DNA from 3 places in the Bacillus sp. CGMCC 1.16607 genome. Region 1 is predicted to be linked to each of the others. Evidence: riboswitches for the same ligand, from Rfam matches in the RefSeq annotation. Region 1 holds a riboswitch; each other region holds the start of a gene.
What was found. Region 1 has a riboswitch for cyclic di-GMP ahead of ACFSO7_RS02250 (hypothetical protein). Riboswitches for the same ligand answer to the same signal wherever they lie in the genome.
Positions count from the first base shown of each region.

Region 1 (10,073 bases):
AAAATTTCTAAGGTAAAGGTTTTAGAATGGATTGCCGATATTTACATTTTCCTCGTTCGGGGCACTCCGTTGGTTGTACAAATATTTGTCTTTTACTTTGGATTAACGTCGTTGAATATTTCTCAGTTTTGGTCAGTGGTATTAGGTCTTGCCTTCCATAATGGGGCGTATATTGCTGAAATTTTCAGAGGAGCAATCCAGTCGATCGATATAGGGCAAATGGAGGCTGGGCGATCGCTTGGGATGTCGGTTAAATTAACGATGAGGCGAATTATTCTTCCACAAGCCTTTCGGCGGGCACTGCCGCCTTTGGGAAATCAGTTCATCATTGCCTTAAAAGATTCGTCGCTCGCCTCCTTTATCGGAATGTACGAGCTATTCAATGTGGCGACAACGTACGGTTCAAATAACTATGATTATATGACCTTCTTATTAATTGTTGCTGTCTATTATTTAGTGCTTGTTTTATTCTTCATGATTCTTGTTAGAAAAATGGAAAAACGAATGGCCAGCAGTGATTAAAGGAAAGGAGGAGACCGAATTTTGAGTAAATCGATGAAAATTAAAGTGGAAAAATTAAATAAATCATTTGGCCAGCTCCACGTCCTAAAGGATATTGATATGGAAGTGAAAGAAAGCGAAGTGGTTTGCTTGATTGGAGCCAGTGGTTCTGGAAAAAGCACACTCCTGCGCTGCTTGAATTTCCTTGAATTAAAGGATAGTGGAAATATTCTTATTACTGGGGAGCAAATTGAACAGCACACGCATGACTTGAATAAGGTGCGAAGCCAGGTCGGAATGGTGTTTCAGCATTTCTATTTATTCCCGCATAAAACGGTTATTGAAAATGTAATGGAAGCCCCTGTTTATGTAAAAAATATACCAAAGGATCAGGCGCGTGAAGATGCGATCAGACTGCTTAAAAAAGTAGGCCTATCTGATAAAGAAAATGTCTATCCTTCCAAATTATCAGGTGGACAAAAGCAACGCGTCGCCATTGCAAGGGCGCTTGCGATGAAGCCAGAAATCATGCTGTTTGACGAACCTACTTCTGCTCTTGACCCAGAACTAGTAGGGGAAGTTCTTGCCACCATGAAGGAGCTAGCGGAAGAAGGCATGACCATGATTGTCGTCACACACGAAATGGGTTTTGCACGCGAAGTAGCCGATTGGGTCGTCTATATGCATGATGGAAAAATCGTTGAGGTCGGACATCCGAAAGATTTATTCTCTCAACCAAAGGAACAGCGGACAAAGGAATTTTTGGATTCGGTATTGTAAGTGGGGTTGTGGTCAATAAATTTGGATGATTTCAGGAAAATGGGCAGAGGATTTCACTGTGTTTGTTAAACAAATTCTTAAATGTTAAAAAACTCACCCAAAGAAAAAGAGTAAATCATTTTCCAGATTTACTCTTTCTGATTTTATTTTTCTTACCAAAAAGGGGTACTTTCCCTATACATTTTTAATATGATAATGGTAGGTACATCTTTTAAGAGTTAAATGTTTGAGGAAGAGGTCTTTCGGGGAAAACGAAAGCCTCTTTTTTTTGAAAAAAACAAATGTAGTCTGTTTCATTACGGCAGTTGGACCGATTTGATGTGATCAATGGTTAAAAATACAGCTTCTCCACTGGCGATGGTTAGTTCGACGATGGATTGTTCGACGTTTTTTAGTAAACCGATCTTAAAGGGGTCTTCTCCACCATCGAACACAACTAATTTGCCGATTTCCGTTCGTAATTGCTCCTCGAGCGTGTGTAGTAAAGGGATATTCGGTGGATCTGCGTTCGTCATTGTATACGGTGTAGTTCCTTTAGCGTAGGGAATGAGCCATTTTAAGTGATTGATTGGAATGTACATGAGTTTATAGATGGGAGAATAAAAGGTGAAATAATCATTGTACACATTCTTTATGACTCCATGGAAGGTTTCGCTTCCGACGACAGCTATTTCAGTTGAGAAGTTTTTCGCATTGTTTAATACTTTTTGAAACGTGACCGGATCCATCTCTTCCGTTAAAAAAGCTTCGGTCGGTTGATTCACATGCTCTTCTGTATTGATATTAAGTTGAATTTGATGAATGTGAGAAAGGGGAATATAAAGGAATTGTCTACCATTATATAAGACGAGAATATCTTGCCCAAGATCAGTCAAAATTCCGTTAAATTGGTTCCCTCCCGATACGTGAACACTTACTTGATTCCCTATATATTTTAATATATTTTTACTCAATCGAATCTCCTCCAATTTATATTAAGCAAAAACGATTTGCACCCAGTAGAATAATAGAAATAACGTAACGAAGGTTGCGAGTGGTATTACGATTAATGAGACATTTAAATAATCCTTCCATTTAATTTTGATTTTATTTTGTCTTAGGATATGCATCCAAATGAGTGAAGCGAGTGTTCCGATTGGTAATAACAGGGAACCGATATCACTGCCAATAATGTTGGCAAGGTAAATGGTTTTTAGCGTGATCGGGTCCAAGCCCATTTCCGTTAAGGTAATCGTCCCAACCATTAGGGCAGGATGATTATTAAAAATGTTCGACAATATAGAAACTAATCCACCCATCATAAAGCTTGCTTGGAGCAATCCTTGGTTGACAATTGGTTCGCAAAATTTAACTAGTAGGTCGGTCAAACCTGAATTATGCAATCCATAAATGATGACGTACATGGAGAAAGCGAAAATGAGGATATGCCATGGCGTCTTTTTTAAAATATCTAAAGGATTTGTTCCGAGGGTGTACCAGCGCCATAAAAGCAATGCCAACGATCCAAGTACTGCGACGATTTCAATCGGGATAGCGAAGAATGAAGCAACAAAGAGGAGGCATCGCATGATAAAAACAAATAGGAGCACTTTTAACATGAATTTTGTCCGTTTACTCTTTGTTTCAACGGAAATGGTTCCTTTTAGTGGATGGAAATGTTTTGTGAAAAAACTTTCCTCGATATCATGAGTGCTGCTAGGCAAGGTTTTCGGCAAGTTCTTCTTTACAACGATGAACATGAGGCATGACATAAACAATAATCCTAATGTAGCTGGTACAAACATCATCGCGGTATGCATGTAAAGTGACATGTGGACAATTTTTAAGGCGATTAAATTGACAATATTGCTTACTCCAATCGGGGCACTTGAAGCGGTCGCGATCAATGCTCCACTCAACAGGTAGGGAATCATTTGGTGTGGCTTTAGTCGAAGATTTTTTAAAAGTAAAATTAAGATCGGAGTCGTGATTAAGATGCTGCCATCGTTATTAAATAAAAGGGTCATTAAAAAGCATAACAGCTGAATGTACCAGTAAAGACGATATCCTGAATTTCTAGACAAAGTAACAAGTCTGGCAGCTGCCCAGTGAAAAAAACCAAAGCTTTCTAATATGACAGCCATTACGATGGTTGCCATAATCGTGATTGAGGCACCTCCTATTTTACTTATAATATCGACCACATCAGACCGTGATACTATCCCCATTAGAAAGATAATCCCAGCGCCAATGGAAGCTGGCCATGCTTCATTGATTCCCCCTGGTCTCCAGAAAATGACTAGCATAGTCATTACGAAAACGAAAATTGTCATTCCTATCATGATTGTCATTGAAAAATTCTCCTTTCTTATTAAATGTTATAAGACAAATATCTCTACATGTCCTATTCCCTATATCTATATTCAGCCAGTTATAGGGAGGACTGGTTATATAACCAAATCTCTTAAAATGTATGTTTGTCACACTAGGGAAAATATCCAATAGAGATAGATGTGGAGAAAGTGAAACTTCTATCAGTGGGGTTTATCGACGTACAGGAAGTGCTAGTGCCGAAGTTGCTACAGGACGTAGTGTTCTTAGTCGGCTTCATTCCCCACTGATGGTTAGTTGAACCAATCGGACCTTTACGGGCAGTTGACCCCCACCTATCTTCTTTGTGCTCGTAGAATCTTGAGTTGGGGATCTTACTGCCCGTTAAGAGTGGGAGAAAACATAGAGAGTTTGTTGGTCGGAGGTCATAAAATGAAGGTGAGCAGGTGCAGATAGGTGCAAGAAATCGTTGGCAGGATTTAATAGAGGGGACGGAAGGCAAAATTACAGTATTCTTACTGGAAAAAACAACATCTGGTTGAAAAATTGAAGTCTATCGGACTGGATTCTGCTGTTATCGGACAAAAACTGGAGCCTATCGAACAAACCACGGGTGCTATCGGACAAGTTCACCATTCTATCGGACTTTGTCACAATTAGACCTAATTTCTGCCTCCTTCGACTTGCCCAACCAAATAAAAAAGCACCCCTAGGAGTGCTCTCTACCATTTCACCACCCAATCGCCATCGTTCTGCATGCGTTTGGCGGTATTTTTTGAAATGGTAATCGTATATTTCTTTACCTCTTTAAATAGAGGACTGTTTATTTTCAATACATAGGTTCCTGGTGTAATCGTTTTGTAGGTGACCTGCTGATGATGTCTATTTTCCAGGTATTTCTTGCCGTTTTTCTCTATGGTGACAATTTGGTTCGGATCGTCGCCACTTAAAGTGTCGACTTGAATGAAATTGACTCGATCATGTTTGATGAAATAAATATCTTTGATAGCCAGTTTCCCAGCCGTTGTAAAGGTCCAGATTTTAGAGACATCCTTTGTTCCATTTTCTGTCTTTACTTTGGCGCTTACGACAGCCTTATATTTGGTACCTGGCTGAAGCGGCGCTTTTGGAATGATAAACACATGATGTTGTCCGTGGTCATCAATCGATGGAGTGACTGGATAAAATGGCACAGCTTTACCTGCCACATTTGTCAAAGACACTTTTTCGACAATTAATTGATCATTCTTGTTTTTTGAAAAATAGGCGTAGCTAATCGGGTAACCGACAAAAATGTCACTAAGCTGATAAAAACGTAGCGGATTGGGAGTTTCCGCAACAAACCAGCTGTTCTTCACGTTATTCTGACCATTATGTGGATAAAGGACAATTTGGGATGGCTTGTCCATTAAAGTAGGATTTCCGTAATTGACAACGATATCACCTTGTTTGTTAAATCCTACCCCTGCTTCTTCAACGAAAGGGTCGATGATGCTTAATCGATGGTAAGGTGCATCCATCAAGTCGACGATGCCACTATGTCCTGACACTTTTTTATACGTAATGCCTTCACCAACAGTCCCTAAATATCCAAAATAGGCAGCACGATTCCATGGGTTTTCTCCAGTAAATCCGGGTACTCCAAAAAATTCATCATGCCCGGAATCTCCTTGAGCTGCAAGATAATTCGAATGAGCTTGCGATGACTTTTGAAGGACTGGATTTTTTGAAATGGTGTTCAATTTCAATGTCGTTCGGTAGGAATTGATTTGCTGAACGGCTTCCTCTTGGACTGTCGATAACACATTCATATCTTTTTCCAAAAATGGATTGATCGTCTTTGTGTCGACAGTAAAATTCCAGGAAATGTCGAGGGCTTTTTCCTCATAGACGATTAATTGGACATTGACGGTTTGTTTTCCAGATAGTTTATTTGGTTTATAGGTTAAGAGACCTGTTTTTGGATCGTAGGATGCTTTCACTTTTTTTCCGTTAAGGAGCATTTGGAGTTGATAATCATCATCTGCACCCTTGATGTTAATTTGATAGGAAATGACTGGTGATGCAATTCCAACCAATCCCTTTGGCGAGCCCTCAGGATAATAGCTCCAAGACATTTTCGTATCTTTCAAGGGAAGGCTTATTGGCTCATTCCTTGCTACTGTTGCGATCATCAATATGGCAAGTGCCGAGGTGAGCCATATGTTCAACCATTTTTTCAATTTTATTCACCTCTCATTCCTTCTATTATACTATGAACATGACAATTATCGGAAAAATAACTCTAGTTAAATGTAAAATTTTGTATGGGATTTTCTTCCTGAAAACACTTTCTTAAATAGGGTAGTAATGGTAGAATGAAAGTAATTATCGTAATGTCGGGGCTTACAAGTTTGCTTCCGCTTATAAATTGGCAAACCTTTCGAAAGGAAGGGACGCAAAGCTACGGGTCTAAAGTCATGGAACAATGATCGCCGGGTTGCCTTTATTTTAATAGAATAAAAATACCTGCTTATCATTCATCCCTGAATTTAGATTTTTACTTAGGGTAAGTGATAGGCTTTTTTATTTCTATACACGAAGAATAATCTGTTGGGGAGACCGAATAATGATTTTTTTGAACGATGGACTAAAGAAAAAAAGACGAAATTTTTTAAAAAAGATGATAGTCAATGGTATACTGTCGGCTATTATTTTTTCTAATGCTTCGGCTTTTGCTAATGAAGAATCCCCAACAAAAAAAATCATTTTAGATAATAGTCAAGGCATTATGACAGTAGGGAAATGGAAAGAGTTAAATCCAAATATCGCTATTGTTGTTAAAGATTTATCTGGTAATGATGTTTCAGATGATGTAGTGATTGAAGATGGATTTAAAGTCATAATGGATGGCGGAGAATACATATTTCAACTAGAAAAGGAAGTTCAAATTGATGTGGGTCCCTTTGGAAAAACAGTCGAAAAAATAAAATTGGATCTCGAGAAGAGTAACTATACGAATATAGTTGTTAAAAATGATTTAAATGAAATATTGTCGGATGAAATAGTTGTTTCTACTGATACAGTTCTTTATTTAACAACGGATCAAGGCGATATCGTTTTAAAGGTTATATTCCGATTTAAGAAAGTTGAATTAGATAGGACGTTAGAGGAGTGTAAAAATAATTTTAAAAATGAAGGGGCAACAGAAGTCACATTTTGGGATAAAGATGGGAAACAACAACTAACAGACTATTCAATTAATGTGGTAGAGGGCATGATAGTCGTAATTGATGAAATGGATTTTTTGATTTCGTCTATTCAATCTGAAGACCAAAATGGGAAAGAAGAAACCACTGACCCTAATGCAATTGAAGAACCAATGCCACCTGTAGGGGTTAAGCTTCCCCCTACCATACCAAGTGGCCCGAGCCAAGAAGAGATAAACCAGATGGAAAAATTGAAAGCAGAACAGGATGCTAAAGAAAAAGCAGAGGCTGAAGCGAAAGCGGAAGAAGAGGCCAAGGCGAAAGCAGAGGCTGAGGCAAAAGCTAAAGCAGAACAAGAAGCGAAGGAAAAGGCAGAAGCCGAGGCGAAAGCAAAGGCGGAACAGGAAGCGAAGGAAATAGCTGAAGCCAAAGCAAAGGCAGAGCTTGAAGCTAAAATAAAAGCAGATGCTGAAGCAAAAATTAAAGCTGAAATCAAAGCGAAAGCCGAAGCTAAAGCCAAGGTACAAGCAGAGATCAAAGCAAAGGCGGAAGCAGTAATTTTAAAAAATCAAGCTAATCTGGCTGAACGCGTAATGGAAAGAAAGCTGAAGGATTGGAAAGAAGCAACCAAAGAACTAGCAAAGGTAAACAAGACAGCCCAATCCATCAGAATGTTCAATGGCAAGCCAGACTCAAGGCAAGTGGGTAACGTAATAGGGCAGTATCAAGCCATTGTCAATAAGTTATTTCATGCGAAAAAGTATAGTGATATAGTAAAGACGGTTTCGGATGCTGTAGAAATGTTAACGAAGAAGAATGTAGACAAGAAAGTGATAGCTGATTTTGTTAAAAAAAACATTAATACTTCAAAAAGCATGCATGTGATTGTTAATGAGAGCAGGAAAAAGAAATTAGATGTAACAGAGTTGGTTAAATATCAAATAGAGTTAAAGAATAGAGAAGAGCAAAGAGCAGGGCTGAATAAAAAAATGATTTAGAAGTCTGCCTCTGTCTAAGTAGCTCTACATTAAATTGGCACTCCCTTATTAGCAGAGTCTAATAGGCGAGTGCCTTTCTTATTTAGAATTTTCGTATTAATTAGTGTATCCTTAATTGTGGGGGATTTTTTGGTTCTGAATTTATAATCCTTAGGTTATCTTTTCCTACTTTTCTAAAAGATCCTTCACTAGCTCAATCGGAACAACCAGACCTGAAGCTTTTTCATTTCCCAAGAGTTTTGGAACAGTAGTAGCGTACACAACCCCAATGACTTCGTTATCCTCAGTCAACACGGGACTACCGCTATTCCCTCTATATACTGGAGCAGTTATGGTCATGACAGGTGTGGATCGGTCATTCATCATGGCCATCCCTTTAATACTTCCTTCATTAGCAATTTGTGTATAGGCAAGGGGATTGCCAATAATATAGACATGATCGTTTTCTTTCCATTTTTGTGTCTCTTGAAGCTTCAATATAGGTAGATTCTCACCATCAATTTCTACAATGGCTATATCAAGTTCAGGGCTATTTTTAATCACCCGACCCTTAAAAACCTTATTATTTTGAAAATAAATATTAATCGAGATCATTTTTTCAACAACATGTGAATTCGTAATAATGAGTCCATCCTCATTTATATTGAAGCCAGTGCCTTTGACACCATTACCTTCAATTTTAACAACAGCTTGTTTAGCAGTTTGAATCGATTCTTTTTGGGATAACCGGTATGACGTTTTAACAAACTCAAGCGCCGGGATATTAATGACATCAGTCCAAATGGCTAAACCATTTATTAAAAACACAAACGCCAAAACAATAGCACCAGTTTTTAGAAAAAAGCCCCTTCGCTTCCTACGCCGAATAGTCTTTTCATCCACTTCCTCAACCAGAAAAAAATCCTCTAACGGTGGCTCATCATCAATTAAATCCTTTTCATTTGCATCATTGTTCATTTGTACAAATTCCTTTCAAGACTCTTCTACTCTTATTGTAACAATCCTTTCAGTATTCATGCATTAAAAAAGAAAAGTCCAATATGGAATTACGCTGTTGAACGTTCTTCTAATAAATGTTTAATTATTTGGCAAATATGGGGCAAGCTTCCTTTAGATTCATCAATTTTCTCTGTGCATAATAAAGAATAAAGGAGGTGAGATTGCTTTGATTAATTGTTTGCAAAATCAAATACTTCCATAAAAAGAAAAATCTGCGGGAATATTCCAACAAGTCCTTTATTAATCTAGTAAATCCTTCGCATGTTCAATTGGAACGACAAGCCCTTATGCTTTTTCTCCACTTTTCAACTAATGATGGTTCATCGAGTAATTCTTAACCATTTGATTATCGTTTATAGTAAATGTTTCTTATCATGGTTCATCTCTTTATATTGTAACAATTCGTACATAGAAAAAGAAGAAAGCCCTGTAGAATTTCTCTCTACAGGACTTCATTTCTTATCATTTCATCAGACAAAAATAGTTATGAACAAGAGGGACAGTTTACTGTCCCCATGTCCCATTATCGTGTTGCTGTTAGTTTTGTACCTGTTTTAATCGTATTACCGCTAATATCTACCGCATCTGCATCTGCTTTTACTTCAACTTCAACTGTTCCTGTAGCAAAGCTCATGGTTGGAGATGTTATGACATATTTTGTTGGATCGGCTGTATCTTTTGTGACTTGTGCATCAGGAACTGTTGCACCATTTACTTTAATCAATAGGTCACCAGCATCAACCGGCTGACCTGCAGCTGTGCCAAATGCTTCACTGAAGGTTAATACAAGGCTATTTGCAGCATTAATGGAAGCTGATTTTAACTCTGGTTTTAAATTATCAGTTAAGGATGCAGTTACAGTCACTTGGTTCATCATATTACCTGCTAAATCATGAACATCTTTAACCGTAATTAACTTAGTTCCAGAACTTGTTATTGAACCAGCAGGTAAGGTAACCGTTGCTGTCTTCTTATCCGTACTTAAATAAATAGTTGAATCAGATGGGATTGCTGAACCATTAATTAGGTAGTTAGCAGGGTTTGTTGCTGACCCTACAACAGCGCCACCTTTAACAGGTTCATCAAATTCAACAGTGAAGACTCCTTTTGTTCCACTCTTTTCAGCAACGTTAACTACAGCAGGTGCAGTTGTATCAGTTGTAGCTGCTGCTCCCTTTGTAAAGGAAATATTTTGTGTTGCATTATCATTAGGAGTGTTCGCTTGATCTGAGAATGCCCCTGCTTGGACATTTAATGTATATGCGCCATCAGGTAAATTGGAAGCATCAAGAACAAG
Region 1 covers NZ_JBHUJX010000007.1:194,090-204,162, reverse strand. Annotated here, with positions in the region: gene ACFSO7_RS02275 (amino acid ABC transporter permease) at 1-522, shown strand, start outside; gene ACFSO7_RS02270 (amino acid ABC transporter ATP-binding protein) at 556-1,281, shown strand; gene ACFSO7_RS02265 (DUF2642 domain-containing protein) at 1,578-2,234, opposite strand; gene ACFSO7_RS02260 (arsenic transporter) at 2,256-3,611, opposite strand; gene ACFSO7_RS02255 (CAP domain-containing protein) at 4,314-5,813, opposite strand; cyclic di-GMP riboswitch class I at 5,994-6,078, shown strand; gene ACFSO7_RS02250 (hypothetical protein) at 6,200-7,777, shown strand; gene ACFSO7_RS02245 (S1 family peptidase) at 7,943-8,734, opposite strand; gene ACFSO7_RS02240 (Ig-like domain-containing protein) at 9,300-10,073, opposite strand, start outside.

Region 2 (10,073 bases), on a different contig from region 1:
AATAGATAAATTTAAACAAAAACTCGCCCTAATAGGCGAGTTTTGTGTTTTTGTTCAATATTAAAACGCCCAGTTTCCACCGCGGAACAATGGTTCCACTTTACCATCAGCAGTGATCCCATCGATATCCATATCCGCAGAACCAATCATGAAGTCAACATGTGTTAGACTTTCATTTAAGCCATTTTCCTCAAGTTGTTCTGGAGTCATTTGTTTTCCACCTTCGATACAGAACGCATAAGCACTGCCGATTGCAAGGTGATTCGATGCATTTTCATCAAATAACGTATTGAAAAATAGAATATTTGATTGTGAAATTGGTGATTGATGCGGTACAAGAGCAACTTCGCCAAGATAGTGGGATCCTTCGTCCGTTTCAACTAAACGTTTTAAAATATCCTCACCTTGCTCAGCCTTAAAGCTAACGATACGACCATTTTCAAAAGTAATACTGAATTTATCGATAATATTTCCGCCGTAGCTTAATGGTTTTGTGCTTGACACGGTACCATTTACACCTGTTTTTAACGGAACAGTGAACACTTCTTCTGTTGGCATATTTGCCATGAATTCATGACCTTGTGCGTTCGTACTTCCAGCGCCAACCCATAAGTGTTTTTCAGGTAACTCAATCGTTAAATCAGTACCTGGAGCTTTATAGTGTAACTTATGATAGCGTTTTTCATTTAATAGTCCGACTTTTTCATATAATGATTTGTCGTGGTTTTTCCAAGCCTCAACAGGATTTTCTAAATCAGAACGTGTTGCTTTAAAGATAGCTTCCCAAAGGAAAGATACTTGCTGTTCTTTTGGCTCATTAGGGAATATTTTTGCTGCCCACTCAGGTGAAGCTGCTGCAACAACTGTCCAGCTCACTTTATCTGACATCATAGCTTGGCGGTATTTCTTTAAAGCTCCACCAGCTGCTTTTTGGAAGTTGCCAATTCGCTCTGGGTTTACGCCTTTTAATAAATCAGGTGAAGAAGAAACGATTGACATGAATGCTGCATTGTTATCAGCAAGATCCTCTAATTCCTTCGCTCTCCATTTTGGATATTCATGGAATGCTTCATCTGGAGCAAGTTCATATTTTAAACGAGATACAGCATCGTCATTCCAATTGACAATGACATTATGTGCGCCCACTTCATAGGCCTTCTTAACAACTAATCTTACAAACTCAGCAGCATCAAGTGTTCCATTGATTACAAGGGTTTGTCCCTTTTGAATATTTACCCCTACTTTTACAGCTAACTCAGCATATTTCTCCATTTTTACTTGAAAGTCATTCATTCTCAAAACCCCTTTTTCAGAATGTTATATTTTATTGTAACGACTATTATTAGAAAAATAAACTAATTGATTTCCCTTTTTGAAAAAATAAAGAGAGGGGATTACTCCCACTCTCAAGATTATTGTTCTTTATGTGAATAGACCTTTATATGTGCAATAACGCCAAAAGTGAAAATGCTTACAAATGTTAAAACGCCTGTAAAAGTATTAGGAGACAAGTAATCATACCATTCCATCTGATCGTCCACTCCTTAATATAACAGATTTTACTTTTTTTCAATATTATTATATCTAATTATATTACAATTTTGTGAACTTTCAAGGTATATTTTGTGAACATATTTAAGACGAAAACAGTTCAAACAATAAAGTTTGAACTGTTTACCTTTACTATTTGTCCTTCAAAGCAGCCTTCAATAAATCCCCTAAACTAGTTCCGAAATCATCCTCTTTCTGAGAATATTTCTGAACTAGTTTGCGTTCCTCATGTTTAGAAACGGCTTTTTTCTTTGCTTCGGCTTTTTCGACTAAATTACATGGTCGACATTGGAAGTAGGCGCCGGCCTTGCCATCATGAATCTCCATTTTCTTGCGGCATTGTGGGCAGCGGCGATTCGAAAGCTTTGGATCTTTGCGACGGCGATAACTGCATTCATGGCTCGAACAAACTAGAATTTTTCCTTCTTTCGTATTTCGCTCTTTAAGAAATGATTCACACTCTGGACATTTCGAACCAGTTAAATTATGTGCGCGGTATGTTTTATTACTACCTTTAATCTCGCCAACAAGCTTTTCAGTTTGCTTCCGAATGTTTTGTAAAAATTCCTTTGGACTCGCTTTTCCTTTGGAGATGAGCTCTAATTGCTCTTCCCATTTTGCAGTCAGGTCAGGAGATTTTAGTTCATCGTTAACAAGCTCAAAAAGTTGCTTACCTTTAGCTGTTGGAATAAGCTTCCCGTTCTGGCGCTCTACGACTTCCGTTTCAATAATTCTTTCAATTAATTCTGCTCGAGTAGCAGGAGTCCCTAAACTGAATTTCTCCATTTTTCCTAATAGGTCGGCCTCAGTAAAGCGACTTGGTGGTTCGGTCAAACCTTTTGACACTTGAACAGAGCGAATCGAAAACTTTTTGCCAACATCTAAATGTAACTTTTTATCATTTGAATTCGTTTGATTGGTTAATACCTTTTTAAAACCTAGGTTTACAATATTCGTTTCACGTAAGACGAGATTTTCTTTCCCAGCTTTTAAAGTGATATGAGTTGTTTCGAATTCATATTCAGGGTAGAACAATGTCAGGAAGCGACGTGTGATTAAGTCGTAAACCTTCCGTTCATCTGAATCCAATTGATCCAATCGAAGTCGTTCCTCAGTAGGGATAATGGCATGGTGGTCGGTAACTTTCGCATTATTAAACACCTTTTTAGCAGAAACCTTTCCACCATTCTTAATCGGTAGCTGGGTTTCTTCTTTATAACCGGATGAAATGGCTTGTAAGCGCTCAAGCATTGTTGCTTCCATATCAGTTGTTAAATAGCGCGAATCAGTTCTTGGGTAAGTAACCAATTTGTATTGTTCATATAATCGTTGCAGGACAGTCGATGTTTTTTTAGCTGAAAACCCAAACCGTTTATTGCAATCTCTTTGAAGTTCAGTCAAATCATAAGGGAGTGGTTGAGCTTCTTTTTTATTTGTTCTCTTCACATTGTCGACGATAGCTTCTGTATTTTCGAGCTGCTCCTTTATTCGATTAACGGTGTTTAGGTCGAAAATGCGCTTCTCGCCATCCTTTTCCCATTCGGCATCACTTGATCCAATGGGTACTTTGATCGTCCAGAATTCTTTCGGCACAAATTTCTGGATTTCTGACTCCCTTTCTAAAATTAGAGTCAAAGTAGGGGTTTGCACACGTCCTGCGGAGAGTGGGTCTTTATACTTTGTTGTTAAAGCTCTCGTTACATTTAAGCCAATAAGCCAATCGGCTTCTGCTCTACAAATGGCTGATTGATAGAGATTTTCAAATTGCTGACCTGGCTTTAAATTTTTAAATCCGTCTTTAATTGCTTTATCTGTATAGGATGAAATCCATAATCTTTTAAGCGGTTTGCGCCATCTAATTTTTTCCAAAATCCAACGGGCAACTAATTCACCTTCTCGTCCAGCATCGGTTGCAATGATGATTTCACCAATATCGTTGCGTTTAGACAAGTTTTCAATAGCCCGAAACTGATGATGTGTTTGTTTCATCACATTTAATCCCATTTTGTCAGGGATGATTGGCAAATCCTCTAAATTCCAAGTTTTAAATTTTGTATCATATTGTTCAGGCATTTTTAGTTCAACTAAATGTCCAAGAGCCCAGGTTACAATGTATTCTTGGCCTTCTATATAGCTTTTGGATTGGTTTTTACAGCCAAGTACACGAGCAAGCTCTCTAGCCACGCTCGGCTTTTCAGCTAAAATTAATGATTTCATGAAAAAAACTCCTTTCATTCCATTAACAGTATACCGAAAAATGTAGCTTCTTGACAAAATTCGAGGGGAAAGCATAGAATAGAATGAATGGTATGTATTTTTAGATAATTCAAATGTTTCCTTAAAGGAAGAGGATTGCGATGTTGCATACAAACCCAACTAATCATTTAAATAGTTTTTTTCAAAAGAGTCTGGATTAAATTAATCCAGGCTCTTTCTTTATTATATTAAAGTGGTAGAGGTGAGAAAGATGGTTGAATTAAACGGTCATTTATTAACATTAAACACAGTAAAAGTGATATTGAAGAAAGGGTTGAATGTTTCGGCATCCAAGGAAAGTTTAGCCATTGTTCAAAAAAGTCGTGATGCGGTTGATAAAATTGTGGCAGACCAAAAAGTAGTTTATGGCATCAACACGGGATTCGGAAAGTTTAGTGATGTTCCTATCGACCAAAATGATGTGAGAGAGCTGCAAATTAACTTGATCCGTTCCCATGCTTGTGGGGTTGGAGAACCGTTCCCGAAAATCGTTTCAAAAGTGATGCTTTTATTAAGAGCGAATGCATTATTAAAGGGTTATTCAGGCATCAGACCAGTTGTCATTGAGCGATTACTTGAGCATTTTAATAAAGATATTGTTCCTGTTATTCCACAACAAGGTTCGTTAGGTGCTAGTGGGGACTTAGCGCCGTTATCACACTTAGTCTTGCCTCTTGTTGGCGAAGGCGAAGTCTTTTATCAAGGAAAGAGAATGCCAGCTGGCGAGGTGTTATTTTTAGAAGGAATGACTCCCTTGACGCTTGAGGCAAAGGAAGGCTTAGCGTTAATTAATGGTACGCAGGCGATGACTGCTATGGGAGTGGTAGGGTATTTAGAGGCTGAGGATTTGGCTTATCAAGCAGAACTCATTGCTTCCCTTTCACTTGAAAGCCATAGAGGAATTATGGATGCTTTTGCAGAAGAAATTCATGTAGCACGAGGATACAAGCAACAGGTAGATACGGCGGCAAGAATAAGAGGTTACTTGAAGGATAGTAAATTAACAACTAGCCAAGGAGAGGTCCGCGTACAAGATGCTTATTCGTTAAGATGTATCCCACAAGTACATGGTGCATCCTGGCAAGCGTTGGATTATGTGAAAGAGAAATTAGAAATTGAAATCAATGCGGCAACAGATAATCCGCTTATTTTCCATGATGGGGATATGGTCGTTTCAGGTGGAAATTTCCATGGGCAGCCAATCGCTTTTGCAATGGATTTCATGAAAATTGCAGTGGCTGAGTTAGCCAATATTTCTGAGCGTAGAATCGAACGTTTAGTCAATCCACAACTAAATGATTTACCACCGTTTTTAAGTCCAGAGCCAGGCTTACAATCAGGTGCGATGATCTTACAATATAGTGCTGCTTCATTAGTTTCGGAAAATAAGACGCTGGCACACCCAGCAAGCGTGGATTCGATTCCATCATCTGCTAATCAAGAGGATCATGTAAGTATGGGGACAATCGGATCTCGTCATGCATATCAAATTATTCAAAATGCACGTAGAGTATTAGCTATCGAGATTATGTGTGCGCTGCAGGCTTTAGAGTATCGTGGGGTCGACCTAATGGCATCTGCGACTAGATCCATGTTTGAAAATGCTCGTGAAATCATGCCTTCGATTGTGAAGGATCGCATTTTCTCTACGGATATTGAAGCATTAGCAGAATGGATGAAAAACACTTCTGTTGAGGAAATGTTGATTCATCCAACCACAAAACAGGAAGCATAATTTTAAAGGGATAAGTCCAAATTCAAGGACTTATCCCTTTGTAAATTGTCCAGCTTCAGCGCCTAGCCCCGACGTACAGGATGTACTAGTGTCGACAATGCGACAGGACGTCGCGTTTTTGTCGACCTCGAGGTCAAAAGTTCGCCACCCAAAAAGTCAAAGAACGACTTTCTGGGTGGCGAAGCATTTGCTTGGCAAACCAAAGAACGGTTTGCATAAGTGCGACTAGGTCTCTGGCTTCGCTTCTCTCGCCAATCGACCAGTCTTCTTTATCGGGGCTGATCAAGGCGCTTACGCTTTTCTAATTATTCAGATTCCTCTACCCGATTTTTAAAAGCTTCTTGTGTAACAATGAATTCCTCATCCTCAATTGCTTGTTTTGCCTGTCTTTCTACTTGATTGTTTTTCGGAAGATCGCCTGGATGACCTTTCTTTTTATGTTCGAAATGATTTCCGCGTGCCATAATTTATCGACTCCTTTCACTTTGACAACGATAGATTTCCCTTCATAGGTGATAAGTATGTAAAGAGGAAATGAGTTGCGTAGTATTAAAAGTTTCAGACTAATAAAATGTATCTTTCTCCCCTTTCGTTTATAATGAGATTAGGAATTAACATGCTGTTCGAGGGGGATTATTGATGGATTTTTCGTCGATTGTTTCAGATCATAAAATTCGTAAGGCATATGAAGATGGGGAGTTTGAAAATTTACCTGGCTTTGGTCAACCTTTGAAGCTAGAAGATTTATCGGGAATTCCAGAAGACTTACGAATGGCTTATCGCTTAATGAAAAATGCTGGATTTTCAAATGAAGAAAACAAGATAAAGCAAGAAATGATGACGATTGAAGGATTAATGCGCAATTGTGAAGACCCTGATGAAAAACAAAAACTACAAAAAAATTTAAATGAGAAACTCCTTCGATTTAATCAAGTTATGTCGAAAAGAGGCAAAAAGACGAACTCATCTATGTTTAAGAATTATGAAACTAAAATTGATAAAAAATTGTTTAAATAATTAAAAGCGCATATTCCTTGGCAAGGCTGCGCTAAAAAATAGGTTTCTGGAAGGACTATACCTGTAGTCTTTCTTTTTTTGTATCGAAATTTTTCTAAAGAAAACAGAAAAATTGTCGAAATAAAATATAACAGAAAGATTTTAAAGTTTGAGATAAGATAGGTGAACGGTTTTATGGATAAAACGTCGTTAATTGGTATTATATTAGCAATCATAGCAGTTGGGTATGGGATGTTCTTAAAGGGAGTAAGTCCGTCTGCATTAGGGAACCCCGCAGCACTTCTAATTATTATCCTTGGGACAATCGCAGCAGTTACCATTGCTTTTCCAACAAATGAGTTAAAAAAGGTACCAAAGCTTTTTGGCATTCTATTTAAAGAAAAGAAATTAATGTCTCACACCGAGTTAATAAGAATGTTTTCAGACTGGGCACAACTTGCTCGTAAAGAAGGATTATTATCTTTAGAAGCTAAAACAAATGAAGTGGACGACGCTTTTTTAAAAAATGGTCTATCTTTAGCTGTTGACGGTCAAAGTGCAGATTATATTCGCGATGTTCTTTCCGAAGAGATTGAGGCGATGGAGGAACGACATTTGTCTGGTGCCGCTATTTTTACTCAAGCGGGGACATATGCTCCGACACTGGGAGTTCTTGGAGCAGTAGTTGGACTAATTGCCGCATTAGGTTATATGAATGACATCGAAGCATTAGGACATGCAATTTCAGCGGCATTCGTTGCAACACTAATGGGAATCTTTACTGGCTACGTTTTGTGGCATCCTTTCGCAAATAAATTAAAACGAAAATCGAAACAAGAAGTAAAACAAAAGCAAATGATGATTGAGGGAATTCTATCCATTTTGGAAGGGGAAGCGCCGAGAGTTATTGAACAAAAACTGGCTTCTTATCTACCTGCAGGTGAACGTAAAAAATTCCTTGAGGAAAGTGTTGTGAAAAAGGATGAGTAGGCGTAAAAAAAAGCATCACCATGAAGACCATGTTGATGAATCATGGTTAATACCTTACGCAGACCTTTTAACATTGCTACTTGCTTTATTTATAGTATTATTTTCGATGAGCTCGATTAATGCCCAAAAGTTTAATGCTATGTCAAAAGCGTTTAATCAAATTTTCACTGGTGGTGAGGGTGTATTAGAATTTCCTTCGCCAGTTCTTGAAAAAGTAACACAAGCAGAGAAAGAGGATAAGGAAGAAGAGTCAACACAAGAGGAAATGGATCAAGACCACAAAGAATTAGAAGATATACAGGGGAAGGTTAATCAGTATATTCGTGATAATAAACTACAAAATAAACTTGGCACGGAGCTTACGGATGAAGGTTTATTAGTAAGAATTCGAGATAATGTGTTATTTGATTCTGGAAAAGCAGAAATTCGTAAAAAGGATTTAAAGGTCGCTAATGAAATCTCGGGTTTACTCATTATGAATCCTCCAAGAAATATCATTATTAGTGGGCATACAGATAATGTGCCGATTAATAATTCGAAATACGAGTCAAACTGGGATTTAAGTACTATGAGGGCTACTAGTTTTTTAAAGGTTTTATTAAACAATGATAAATTAGATCCACGTTTATTTAGAGCAACAGGATTTGGTGAATATCAACCAGTAGCATCGAATAATACAAAAGAAGGAAAAGCGAAAAATAGACGTGTTGAGATATTAATTCTTCCGCGTTACCAAGACTAGACATTTTCTGTTTAGTCTTCTTTGATTTATTTTCGACTTATGTAGCAGTATTTTGACTTATTCGATGTTGTAGTAACATTCTAATTTTTATGAAAATTCAGCATGTTAGCACAAAATGTCTTAATTTGGTAGAAGTTGTTGGAAAAAGATGGTTAGAATAGTAAAGTGTATGACAAGAAACAACACCCTACTCTAAATGAACTAGATATAATAACTTTAGAAATAATCCTTAAGTAGGAATTCAGAAAAGGGCTAACCTATTGAAAGGTAGGGGCGCAAAGTTGCAGATCTAAGGTAATGTAGTCACATTACGATGATGGCTGAACTGCCTGGGATACAGATGATGTATTTTGGGGGAGATAGGGTGAGTAGGAGAATGGACTGGTTAAAAGATTTAGACAAAGAATGGGTTCAACTAATTATGGAAGCAAAGCAACTTGGAATGGACTTAAGCACAATCAGAGAATTCCTACACGGGAATGAAATTAAAGAGCTATTGATTGAAAAATAAAGAGAATGAAAAAGTATTTCTTCATGAGAAGAAATACTTTTTTTGTCAATTATTCATTCTTACTTTGGTTTAATTTCCATCTATTAAACTCTAGGAATTCACGAAATTGTTCCTTTGATATCCCAGAGCCCATCGCTTCTTGGACCAACTTTAACCAATCTGTGTCCAAATCTTCTTTATCTATCGGATCATGAATTAAATTATCGACAGACACCCCTAGTACCGCAGCAATTTTCTCTAAAAATTGAATCGAAGGATTAGTTTGTAAGTTTCTTTCTAAAGAACTTAAATACGATTTGGCCACACCAGCTTGTTCGGCAACTTCGGATAATGACATTCTTTTTTCTAATCGCAGTTGTTTAACACGTTCACCAATCATTGAGATTCACTCACTTTAATGTATTTAGTTTTAACCATTATAACAAAATAAATTAAAAAGTTCCATATAAAGAACAGATAATTTATGGAAATAGTAAAAAGGGAGGATTGAAATGTAAATTACCTTTGTGCATTGTTCCTACAGGTAAAAGTGGTGCCTTTTACTTAGTTTTCTGACAACAATTTACTTAGTCAATCAAACCTTTGAACAACAAAATCCTACATATAACCTAACAAAATGTTCTGCATAAATCTTTTTCTATGTTAAAAAAAGGGGTAAAATGAAAGATAGCCTTAATACATGGATTTTGAATGGAAAGAAGGGAAAACTTTGATTATATTAAAATCACCTCGTGAAATAGATAAAATGAAGGCAGCTGGGGAACTTCTTGCTGCCTGCCATAAAGAAATTGCTAAAATGATTAGACCGGGTGTAACGACTTGGGAAATTAATGAGTTTGTGGACAATTTTTTGAAAAAAAATGGGGCAACACCTGAACAAAAAGGTTATAAAGGATATGAATATGCTACTTGTGCCAGTATTAATGATGAAGTGTGTCACGGATTTCCTCGAAAAACGCCACTTAAAGAGGGAGATATAGTTACGATCGATATGGTCGTTAATCTAAATGGAGGATTAGCTGATTCCGCTTGGTCCTATGCAGTAGGCGAAGTCTCTAAAGAAACCGCCAAGCTCTTAAAAGTAACAAAGGAATCTCTTTATAAAGCGATTGAAGTGGCAAAACCAGGAAATCGTATTGGTGATATCGGTCATGCAATCCAAACATTTGTCGAGGCAGAAGGTTTTTCCGTTGTTCGGGATTTTATCGGTCATGGAATTGGTGGAACCATTCATGAGAAACCTGATGTGCCACACTATGGTTTGCCTGGAAAAGGGGCACGTCTGAAAGAGG
Region 2 covers NZ_JBHUJX010000019.1:333,405-343,477, reverse strand. Annotated here, with positions in the region: gene queF (preQ(1) synthase) at 1-9, shown strand, start outside; gene ACFSO7_RS14070 (aminopeptidase) at 61-1,293, opposite strand; gene ACFSO7_RS14065 (DNA topoisomerase III) at 1,684-3,768, opposite strand; gene hutH (histidine ammonia-lyase) at 4,019-5,542, shown strand; gene ACFSO7_RS14055 (hypothetical protein) at 5,848-6,006, opposite strand; gene ACFSO7_RS14050 (DnaJ family domain-containing protein) at 6,182-6,559, shown strand; gene motA (flagellar motor stator protein MotA) at 6,734-7,528, shown strand; gene motB (flagellar motor protein MotB) at 7,521-8,270, shown strand; cyclic di-GMP riboswitch class I at 8,511-8,603, shown strand; gene sinI (DNA-binding anti-repressor SinI) at 8,635-8,781, shown strand; gene ACFSO7_RS14030 (helix-turn-helix domain-containing protein) at 8,831-9,160, opposite strand; gene map (type I methionyl aminopeptidase) at 9,491-10,073, shown strand, end outside.
Region 2: linked by a shared signal. The riboswitch ahead of sinI (DNA-binding anti-repressor SinI) and the one ahead of ACFSO7_RS02250 (hypothetical protein) in region 1 are both predicted to bind cyclic di-GMP.

Region 3 (10,073 bases), on a different contig from region 1:
AGCCTCTTTCTTATTGATAGTTGAAAATTATCATTACTGTTTCGTATTTACTCTAAACTATTATCAAAAACCACTTGTGCCACATGCGATCGTTTTCAAAACATTCAAGTCTGTTTGCTTCCCAGATCCTGCAGCTAGTGTTCCCCTAAATCCCCGTGGTGAATCACCAATGTTTTCCCGTCCTTACAGACTATGACGAGTTAGCTCCAAAAGAGTCTGTACGAATAATTCCTTAAAAATTGGGACATAGGTCCAATCATTATATACAATAGGGTGTACTCTAAAGGGACAAAATTGAAAACCTCCACACAAAACGGAGGTTTTATACCACTATTCAACAGCGCATAAAAATACCATCTGTTTTTCTTGAAGCTTTAAAAAGGGGTCTAAAATAAAAGATCAATCACAAGCTCAATAAATTTTATTCCAATTCACCTTGGATTTTACCCCAGTTTTTAACTCTTTAAAGTTATCAACATACTATATTGGGTAATTATCTAATAAGGGAGTGAATATATATGGCATTTTTTCCACCTCAAGGTTCAACGAGACAACAACCACAATCTCCTCCACCGCCATACGTTCCACCAAAACCGTTTCCTTCACACTATTTAGTCGATTGTTTAAATAACTACACCTATGTTTGGCTAGTAAATGGGGAGGGATTCTGGTTTTATCCTACGTACCTCCAATATGGCGAAGTTGCAGGATATAGGTGGAATGGTACATTTTGGACGTTCTATGGTTTTGATGAAAGATTAATTGAAACGGTTGCCTGTTATCCAATCCCTACTTTGTACTAAAAACAAAAACTCCTAGTGGAAATTAACCCACAAGGCTCTTTTACCCTTTTAAGTTAGCTTTAGAAATATCCGGGCAGAGGCATGATTTTAGCAGTTGTTGCCCTGGTGATAACAATTTTTACACCACTGAAAAAAAACTATGCCACTTGAAAAGCAGAAGATCTGAAATAATAATACTTGACGAATCTGACTTAAAGGGAACTATTCCTTAATGCTAACTTTGAGTTAAACGATTTGAATAATCACTAAAAATATTTCGGCCAGCCAACATTTTACATAGGTTAAAATGTTGGCTTTTTATTTATAGCAAAATCTTTTAAAAAAATCATTCAAATAAATCATTCAAATAAATGTTTGACCATAAGAAAGTTTCTACATATACTAATAATCAAATAAGTATTTGAATAAGTGATGGTGAAAGAATTGAAGCATGATGATGTTTGTGAAATAACCTGTTTTGACGAAGAGAAAGTAAATAGAGTCAAAGAAACAGTTTTCCAACTCAATACTTTGGCTGTATCGCAAATATTTAAAGCATTAGCCGATGATACTAGGGTAAAGATTGCTTTTGCTTTAAATGAGGAAGATGAATTATGTGTGTGTGATGTGGCTAATATTGTAGGCTGTACGACAGCTACCGCGTCTCATCATTTACGATTGCTCCGTAATTTAGGGTTAGCAAAATATCGAAAAGAAGGCAAATTAGTTTTTTATTCATTGGATGACGATCATGTTAAACAATTGATACAAATTGCCTTTATGCATCAACAGGAGGGGAAAGCAAATGGATAAGGCGTTAGAGCAATCACAGGCAAAAACGGTTTACCGAATTCAAGGATTCTCATGAGCTGGCTGTGCCACTAAGTTCGAAAAGAACGTAAAACACCTGGATGGTGTTTCAGATGCTAGTGTCAATTTTGGGGCTTCCAAACTTACCGTATATGGGGATACAACCATTGAAGAACTTGAAAAAGCAGGCGCTTTTGAAAAATTGAAAGTGATACCTGAAAAACAACGATTTGAAGAAGTGAAAGAACCATTTTGGAAGAAGCATTCAACTGTTATTGCATCTCTAGTTTTCTTACTAATGGGGTGGGTATCAGGAGAATTAAACGGTGAGGAGAGTATGACATCGGTTATCGCTTATACAGCTTCCATTATCATTGGTGGTTATCGTTTGTTTGGAACAGGACTTAAAAATTTAGTCCGTTTACAGTTTGATATGAGAACATTAATGACAATTGCTATTATAGGAGCTGCATTTATCGGGGAATGGGGAGAAGGCGCAACGGTTGTGATTTTGTTCGCCATCAGTGAAGCACTTGAATCCTATTCAATGGATAAGGCACGACAATCCATACGTTCCTTGATGGATATTGCACCAAAAGAAGCCTTGATTCGGAGAGGTAATCAAGAATTGATGGTTGAGGTCGATGATATCCGTATTGGAGACATCATGGTTGTTAAGCCAGGCCAAAAAATTGCGATGGATGGAACCATAGTAAAAGGCCTTTCGTCCGTCAATCAAGCCGCCATCACAGGTGAATCAGTTCCGGTTTCCAAAACAGTGGATGATGAAGTTTTTGCGGGAACTTTAAATGAGGAAGGGATTCTCGAAGTTAAGGTAACCAAACATGTGGACGATACCACAATTGCCAAGATTATTCATTTAGTTGAGGAAGCTCAAGCAGAACGAGCGCCTTCTCAAGCATTTGTTGATCGTTTTGCTAAATACTACACACCGATTATTATCTTAATTGCAATAGGAGTTGCCATTTTTCCGCCGCTGCTATTTGATGCCGATTGGAGTAAGTGGATTTATCAAGGATTAGCTGTGCTAGTGGTAGGGTGTCCATGTGCTTTGGTCATCTCCACTCCTGTATCAATTGTGACGGCAATTGGAAATGCTGCGAGAAATGGTGTTTTGATTAAGGGTGGAATTCATTTAGAAGAAATGGGAGCGCTAAAAGCGATTGCTTTTGATAAAACAGGCACCTTAACAAAAGGTGAACCAGTGGTTACAGACTATTTACCGCAACCAAATACAAACTCAAATGAGATTCTAACCATCATTGCGGCTTTAGAAAATGGATCGGGACACCCATTGGCTTCAGCGATTATGAAAAAAGCGGAGCAAGATAATTTACCTTATAAAAGCATTGCCATTGAAGACTTCTCTTCCATAACCGGAAAGGGGATTAAAGGAAACGTAAATGGTGAAACGTACTATGTAGGTAGTCCGAATTTGTTTGACGAAATCGTACCGAACGGCATTCCTAACAACTTAAAAGGCATAATTATAGAGCTTCAAAACCAAGGAAAAACGGTAATGGTTGCCGGTACTTCAAAAGAAGTCGTTGCATTACTGGCGGTGGCTGACGAGTTAAGAGAAAACAGTAAGGACGTTATTCAAAAACTCCACTCACTTGGTGTTCAAAAAACGATTATGCTAACAGGGGATAATTCCGGAACGGCAAATGCCATTGGTAAACAAGTTGGTGTTTCAGATATTCAAGCAGAATTACTGCCACAAGATAAATTAGCCTTTATCAAGGAATTAAGAAATAAATACGACCGAGTAGGAATGGTCGGTGATGGCGTGAATGATGCACCAGCCTTAGCGGCTTCTACGGTCGGAATTGCTATGGGTGGCGCTGGAACAGATACGGCATTAGAAACAGCTGATATTGCTTTAATGGCAGACGATCTAGGAAAACTGCCGTTTACCTTAAAACTAAGTAGAAGAGCATTAAACATTATTAAACAAAATATTACTTTTTCATTAGGAATTAAGCTTGTCGCCTTATTATTAGTAGTACCTGGATGGTTAACATTGTGGATTGCTATTTTTGCAGATATGGGTGCTACTCTTATTGTTACGTTAAACAGCTTACGACTTCTCCGAGTAAAAGATAAATAAGATGGGCTTCCCTTTATTGGGAAGCTTTTTTAAGGGAGAGAGTAAGTGAATAATGGCTGGAATCCAGATCATTTATAAATGCTGGTCACCGGTTTATGTTGTATCGAAAAATTACTGGTATCCAAATGGAGGGAAAGATTTGAAGCAACTATTATACATAATCATATTAATCATTACATTAACTGGACCAACAATGGTTAATGCCCATACTGAAATCAAGTCTTCCTTTCCTCAAGAGGGACAAATTATTGATAGTAATTTGGTGGAAATCAGCCTTCAGTTTGAAGGCGAAATTGAGGAACTAAGCACGATGGAATTGCTGAAAGGTGAAATTAAAATCCCACTTGATCAGGTGAAAGTACAAGAAACTCAAATGATTGGCACACTATCACAACCATTAGACAATGGCTCTTATACAGTAAAATGGAGAATAGCAGGGGAAGACGGACATGCGATAGAAGGTATTATTCCATTTATAGTACAAAAAGAATCAAACAATGTTGAAACGCAAAATCCACCTACTAATGATGAATCAGCTGAACAGCAAGATGATAAGACTACCGATTCACAAAATAATAGCGGTCAAAATAAATCAAACAACATGGTGGGAACCATTAGCATAGTAGTTTTTGTTTTGATCTTCATTGTGGGTATCCGATCGCTTTTTAGAAGGAAGAGTTAATATGAATTTCTTAATACCTATTGCAGAACTCGGTAATTACCTTATGTTTTCATTTTTAGTAGGACACGTAGCCTTACAATTCGTATCACAAGAGAATAAACCTAAAATCTATCTACCCAAACCTGCTTTACTCCTGTCCACACTTGGCGTTATTATATTTTCTCTTGGACCTGTGATACAGGTGATATTTTATTTTAAAGATAGTGTAGGGTTAAATTTAGCGACACATTCTGTTCTTACCGATTTTCAAGTAGGACGAGCTTGGATATTTATCGGTTTTATGGCAACCTTTTTGTGGATGACCCTTTATGTTGAAGGATCTAAATATTTACAAGCATTATTGTTATTTCTTATGATTTTAGCTATAGGATACTCTAGCCATGTGGCATCATTGTCCTTTTTAACTGGAACAATTACTCATACAATTCATTTTCTAGTAGTTACATTATGGACGGGGATATTAATCCATGTGGCCTGGTTTGCAAAAGAGCAGCCCCTCTGGTCTAAGTTTCTAAAATGGTTTACCCCATTAGCAAGTATATGCTTAATCGTTATCTTAGTTAGTGGACTATTCCTAATGTTTTTTGTGGTGGAACCGGAGGATTATGTTAAAGCATGGGTACTACCTTATGGGCAGATGTTACTTTTAAAACACATTTCTATTATACCTGTTTTAGTTTTTGCTTTTATAAATGGAGTTTTAGCCAAAAGGTCTTTATCAAATTTATCTTTTAATCCTCTTCCTTGGATTAAGACCGAGAGTATTTTCATATTTCTTATTTTTTATGTAACTGGTATTTTGGGGACTTTATCACCTCCACATGAGGTGGAATTTACCATTAAATCAGAAGGTGCTTCTAAATTGGTAGAGTGGTTAATAGGAAAGGATATCTCGTCTATTCTTCATTTGACAATCAACCCTTCTTTCCATTCGATCATTCTGATTACCCTTTCTATCCTATTTTTGCTTTTGATTTTGGCTAGTTTTAAAAAAGTTAAGCCAATACTAGCGGTCTTATTTGGAATTAGCTATATATTAGCTTTCTATCTGGGGTTAATGAATACTTTAAATATTTAAATTGCCTGAATAGACTAAAATGAGCTGCCATAGAAATGGCGGCTCATTTTTTCGGGGAGGGAATCCTGTTGCAGTAGCTACTTGTGATTACGACGCATGGACTCGGAATTTACAGGTTGATCATTTGGATTATTTTTGAAACCTCTGTATAGGGAGCTATGTCTAAATAATGGCAAGTGAGGGAGCGTATCATTAAAGAAACTTCTATTGTAATTAATGGAAGAGTATAATTTGAAAATGTAGTGTTTGAGCAAGTGGTAACAGGAAGATTGGATGTATTTTTACATTGGAGAGGAATAAAATTATGGAGAAAATCTTGATGAGCGACACTAGAATAAATAATATGATGGTTGATCCTAATTACAATGAACCGTTTGTAAATCTTGCTATCTTTGACCCTAGTATTAAAATAGACCCAACTCTTGAACAGAGGAGTCGTTATTTTTCTTGTGTTCGCTTATCGATTGCAACTAAGCTTTCCTTAGCAAAAAAGTTACTTCCGGAAGGTCTGTCTTTTCTCCTTAAAGAGGGATACAGGCCTTTACATGTTCAAGAAATGGCTATTGAAAATTCAATGAATCGAATTAAAGAGACTTCCAACATACAGGAAATAAACGCTATAAGGGCTGAAGCCTCAAAATATGTGGCTCCACCCGAAGTGGCACCTCACCCAACGGGGGCTGCCGTGGATATAACCCTTATAGATTCTTATGGGAGAGAACTTGATCTTGGTACACCATTTGATGCTATTCCTCATGAAACAGATTATGCGACCTATTTTGACGCTGAAAATATAAGTTTAGAAGCAAAGAAGAATAGAAAGATACTTGCAGAAGCCTTGGTAGCGGTTGGTTTTGTTAATTATTTTACGGAATGGTGGCATTGGTCATATGGTGATAAGTATTGGGCAGTAATGACTGATGCTAAAAACGCGCTTTACTTACCTGTATCAGAGAATGAACTAAAGAAATTATTAAAGAAGTAGACTATACATACTTATGATTCATTTTAAAAGGAGACTTCTGGAACAATAAGAAATGATAATCTAAAAAAATACACAAAAATAATCGAAAGGTTAAGTGAGAGGTTTATATGACATTAAATGCTTTTTATTTGGGATAGTATCTATTGTTCTAACATTAATTGTGACCGGTGAAAGTGAATTGATTATTACCAATTTTCTCCTGGGCTTAATAGCAGGAGAGCTAACGAGTAAAGGAAAAAGAAAAAAATAAAATGATCTGCATAGCGTTGAAGCTAACTAGATAGGCGGTGTAATTATTTGGAAGAGCTAGTAACGGAAATAATACAAACTATTTCAGGAATGGCTGACAAAGAAAAGCGTTTTATAGTAGGGATTGATGGATTAAGCCGATCAGGAAAAACTACATTAGTAAATCATATTAGAAAGATGGAAGAGCAAGAGGGTAAATTAACTGTATTGGTGTTTCATCTAGATGATTATATTGTTGAACAAAATAAAAGATACAATACATCCTATGAAGAATGGTATGAGTACTACTACTTACAATGGGATATTAACAGCTTAAAAGAATCCCTTTTTCAAAAATTAAAAGTTTCAGAACAGGTAACTCTCCAACTTTATGAAGCATCGCATGATACTCATAGTACCCACACTATCAGTTTACCAGAAAATTGCCTAATTATTGTTGAGGGTGTATTTCTTCAGAGAAAGGAATGGAGAGATTATTTTGATTTTGTCATTTACTTGGATTGTCCAAGGGAGATTAGATTTAAACGAGAAAGTGAAAATACCCAAAAAAATATTGAAAAGTTTCAAAATAGATACTGGAAAGCAGAAGACTTTTACCTAGATACTGTTTTTCCAAAGGCACAAGCTAATATGGTTTTAAAATCTTAATAGCTTTATCTAAAATGTGTTAGTCCTTTTGTCTGTAAATTAAGAAAATATTTCTAATTCGACAAAAAAATGTAATTAATTTATAATGCAATAGTAATATATTAGTGTGAGATTAGAACTATTTAAAAAAATTGAAAAAGGCAAACTTATCGAAAGGTAAGGACGCAAAGCTACGAGTCTAAAATCCTCTTGGATAATGATAGTCGGGTTGCCAAGTATAATAACAATCGATTATCTGGCTATCCTTATCTACATAGGGGATAGCTTTTATTTTTTAAAATTCCCAGAAAAACCGTGCAAGGTCGACAATGAAGTATAGCAGACTATAGGAAAAAAGGAGATCAGAGATGATAGTTGTAGATAAAAAGAAATATAAAATGGCCATTAATGAATCTGCGAAGGAAGTACATGTACAGGTGCATGGATTAATGAGAGCTGAGGATGCAGAAGGTTATATGATAGATTTACAGGAAACAATTAATAAAGTATCAAGAAAAGATTATACGTTTGTTGTCGATGCGACTCACCAAACACCAGTCCCGTCGAAAGTAGTACCGCAATTAGAGCAAACGATGCAATTTTATTCTAGCTTAGGTTTCAAGGATATCCTTGCAGTAAAACCTTCATCTAAAATTGCTCAAGTGCAAGTTAGAAATGCACTTGAAAGAATTGATTTCCCAGGTACATTTGTCGATCGTGTCCCTCATTCGATATAACGCTAGGTCCCAAAACATTAAAAGGGGCTTTTATTTTGAAATTTGAAAGGAAGTTCAATAAGTGCAAACAACACTAGAATTGTATACATATGAAATTATAACGAAGGAACAAACAGCTTTAATTCAGGAAGCAGCTGAGTGTCTAGCTCGTTCATTTGTTGGAATGGATGTTTCAGGAAAATGGGTTCAGGAACCGATGGTAGGTCAATTAAACATAGGTTATGAAGATTTCTATAAGTTTACCAAGGATTATTTAGAATCTACAGTAGAGCAGGGATATTGCGCAGTCGCTCAGGACTGTAATAAAAAAGTTGTTGGTGTTCTTGCTGGAGATACAAATGCACCAGAGATTATCGGAGAAGATATATTTGAAGGTTCTTTTTATGATATGAATGTCATTCTGCGTGTACTGGAGGATGTGGATAAACGTTTCATGGAAGATTATAAAAAACGAAACGGAAAAGACATCCAAGATGGAGAGTTATTACACTTATTCATGATAGGAGTAATAGCTGAACATGGCCGTCACGAAATTATTCAGCAATTAGGAAATAGATTGATAACAAAGGCATCCTCACAAGGGTTGAAGGCTGTTTTAGGTGAAGCGACAAACCCGAAGTCGATACGAGTAATGGAAAAATATCATAATATGAAAAAATATAAAGACTTAGAAGGAAATGATATTGTTCATAAATATCAGGATAATAGTAAGTTGAATGGTATTCCTGCAAATGTAGCGGATGGAACATATATCCTTTTAAAGGAACTTTAAAATATTCATAATGAAGTCATTTTCAATAATTAATAGGAGTTAGGGGATTTATTTATCATGGAAGCTATTATGCTAGGTATAATTGTTATTTTAATAGGAGTTTCGGTGTATTTTGCTTACCGATATTTTTCGCTAAAACATCATCCTCATATTAATAAAGAAATACTAAATGGAATGAAAGAAATATCAGCAGGTAATATCATAAACAAAGTTGATGAAAGAAGTTCTGATTACGCTATATTTAATCAAATGGTTGAGTTTTTCAGCAGTATAAGGGAGAAGTTTTTTTCATTTTCAAAAGATGTGCATGAAAAAGGAGAAAATCTCGCAGAAATCGGTGAATATGCTTCTGAGAAAGCGGATATTGTTAGAGCGGCAATTGATGAGGTAGGTAGAGGATTAAAGAAACAATTAGTAGCTACAGAAGAAAGCGCTGCATCTATGGAAGAAATGGCAGAGGCTATCGAAGATCTATCAGTGAGATCAAATCAAATTTCAGAACAATCGAACCTTACCTTAGAGTTAACTCAAGAAGGAAACGAGAAGCTAAAGGATTCCTTAGAAAAAATGGAACAGTTTAATCAAACAGTAAATACAACATTTGATGCAATAAATAAACTCGGAGAAAAATCTCATGAAATCGGCACTATTGTAAAAGTAATTACAGGGATTTCAGAACAAATTAATTTATTAGCTTTGAATGCGGCGATAGAAGCTGCACGTGCGGGTGAACACGGGAAAGGATTTGCGGTTGTTGCTGATGAGGTTCGAAAATTGGCCGAACAATCACGCCAATCTTCTTCTGAGGTATCAAATATTGTAAAGAATATACAAGAAGAAACTGACATAGTTGTCAAGTCAATGCAACAGGGAACGGAAGAATTTAAAGATACAAATACGACCATTGTAGAGGTTGCAACCATGTTTGAAAAGATTCTATCTACTACAAAGATCATTGCTGAAAATAATGAAAATTCTTCTGCAAGTACGGAAGAATTATCTTCTGCCACTCAGCAGATCATGACAACAATTGTTGAGATAGCTTCTATCTCTCGGGAATCTGTTGAAATGTTTGAGGAACTAATAGAAATTAGTGATGATGAACTACATACAATGCAAAAACTTGTTCAAGAAGCAAAGAATCTTATCGAGTTAAGAAATGCTGTAAACAAATTACTATTCACATGGAATCATGATGATGAAACTTCGAAAGCTAAAGA
Region 3 covers NZ_JBHUJX010000004.1:33,190-43,262, reverse strand. Annotated here, with positions in the region: gene ACFSO7_RS01045 (transporter) at 519-803, shown strand; gene ACFSO7_RS01040 (ArsR/SmtB family transcription factor) at 1,227-1,595, shown strand; gene ACFSO7_RS01035 (heavy metal translocating P-type ATPase) at 1,588-3,723, shown strand; gene ACFSO7_RS01030 (copper resistance CopC family protein) at 3,776-4,405, shown strand; gene ACFSO7_RS01025 (copper resistance D family protein) at 4,407-5,483, shown strand; gene ACFSO7_RS01020 (M15 family metallopeptidase) at 5,788-6,468, shown strand; gene ACFSO7_RS01015 (kinase) at 6,766-7,365, shown strand; cyclic di-GMP riboswitch class I at 7,495-7,581, shown strand; gene ACFSO7_RS01010 (hypothetical protein) at 7,713-8,081, shown strand; gene ACFSO7_RS01005 (hypothetical protein) at 8,143-8,853, shown strand; gene ACFSO7_RS01000 (methyl-accepting chemotaxis protein) at 8,911-10,073, shown strand, end outside.
Region 3: linked by a shared signal. The riboswitch ahead of ACFSO7_RS01010 (hypothetical protein) and the one ahead of ACFSO7_RS02250 (hypothetical protein) in region 1 are both predicted to bind cyclic di-GMP.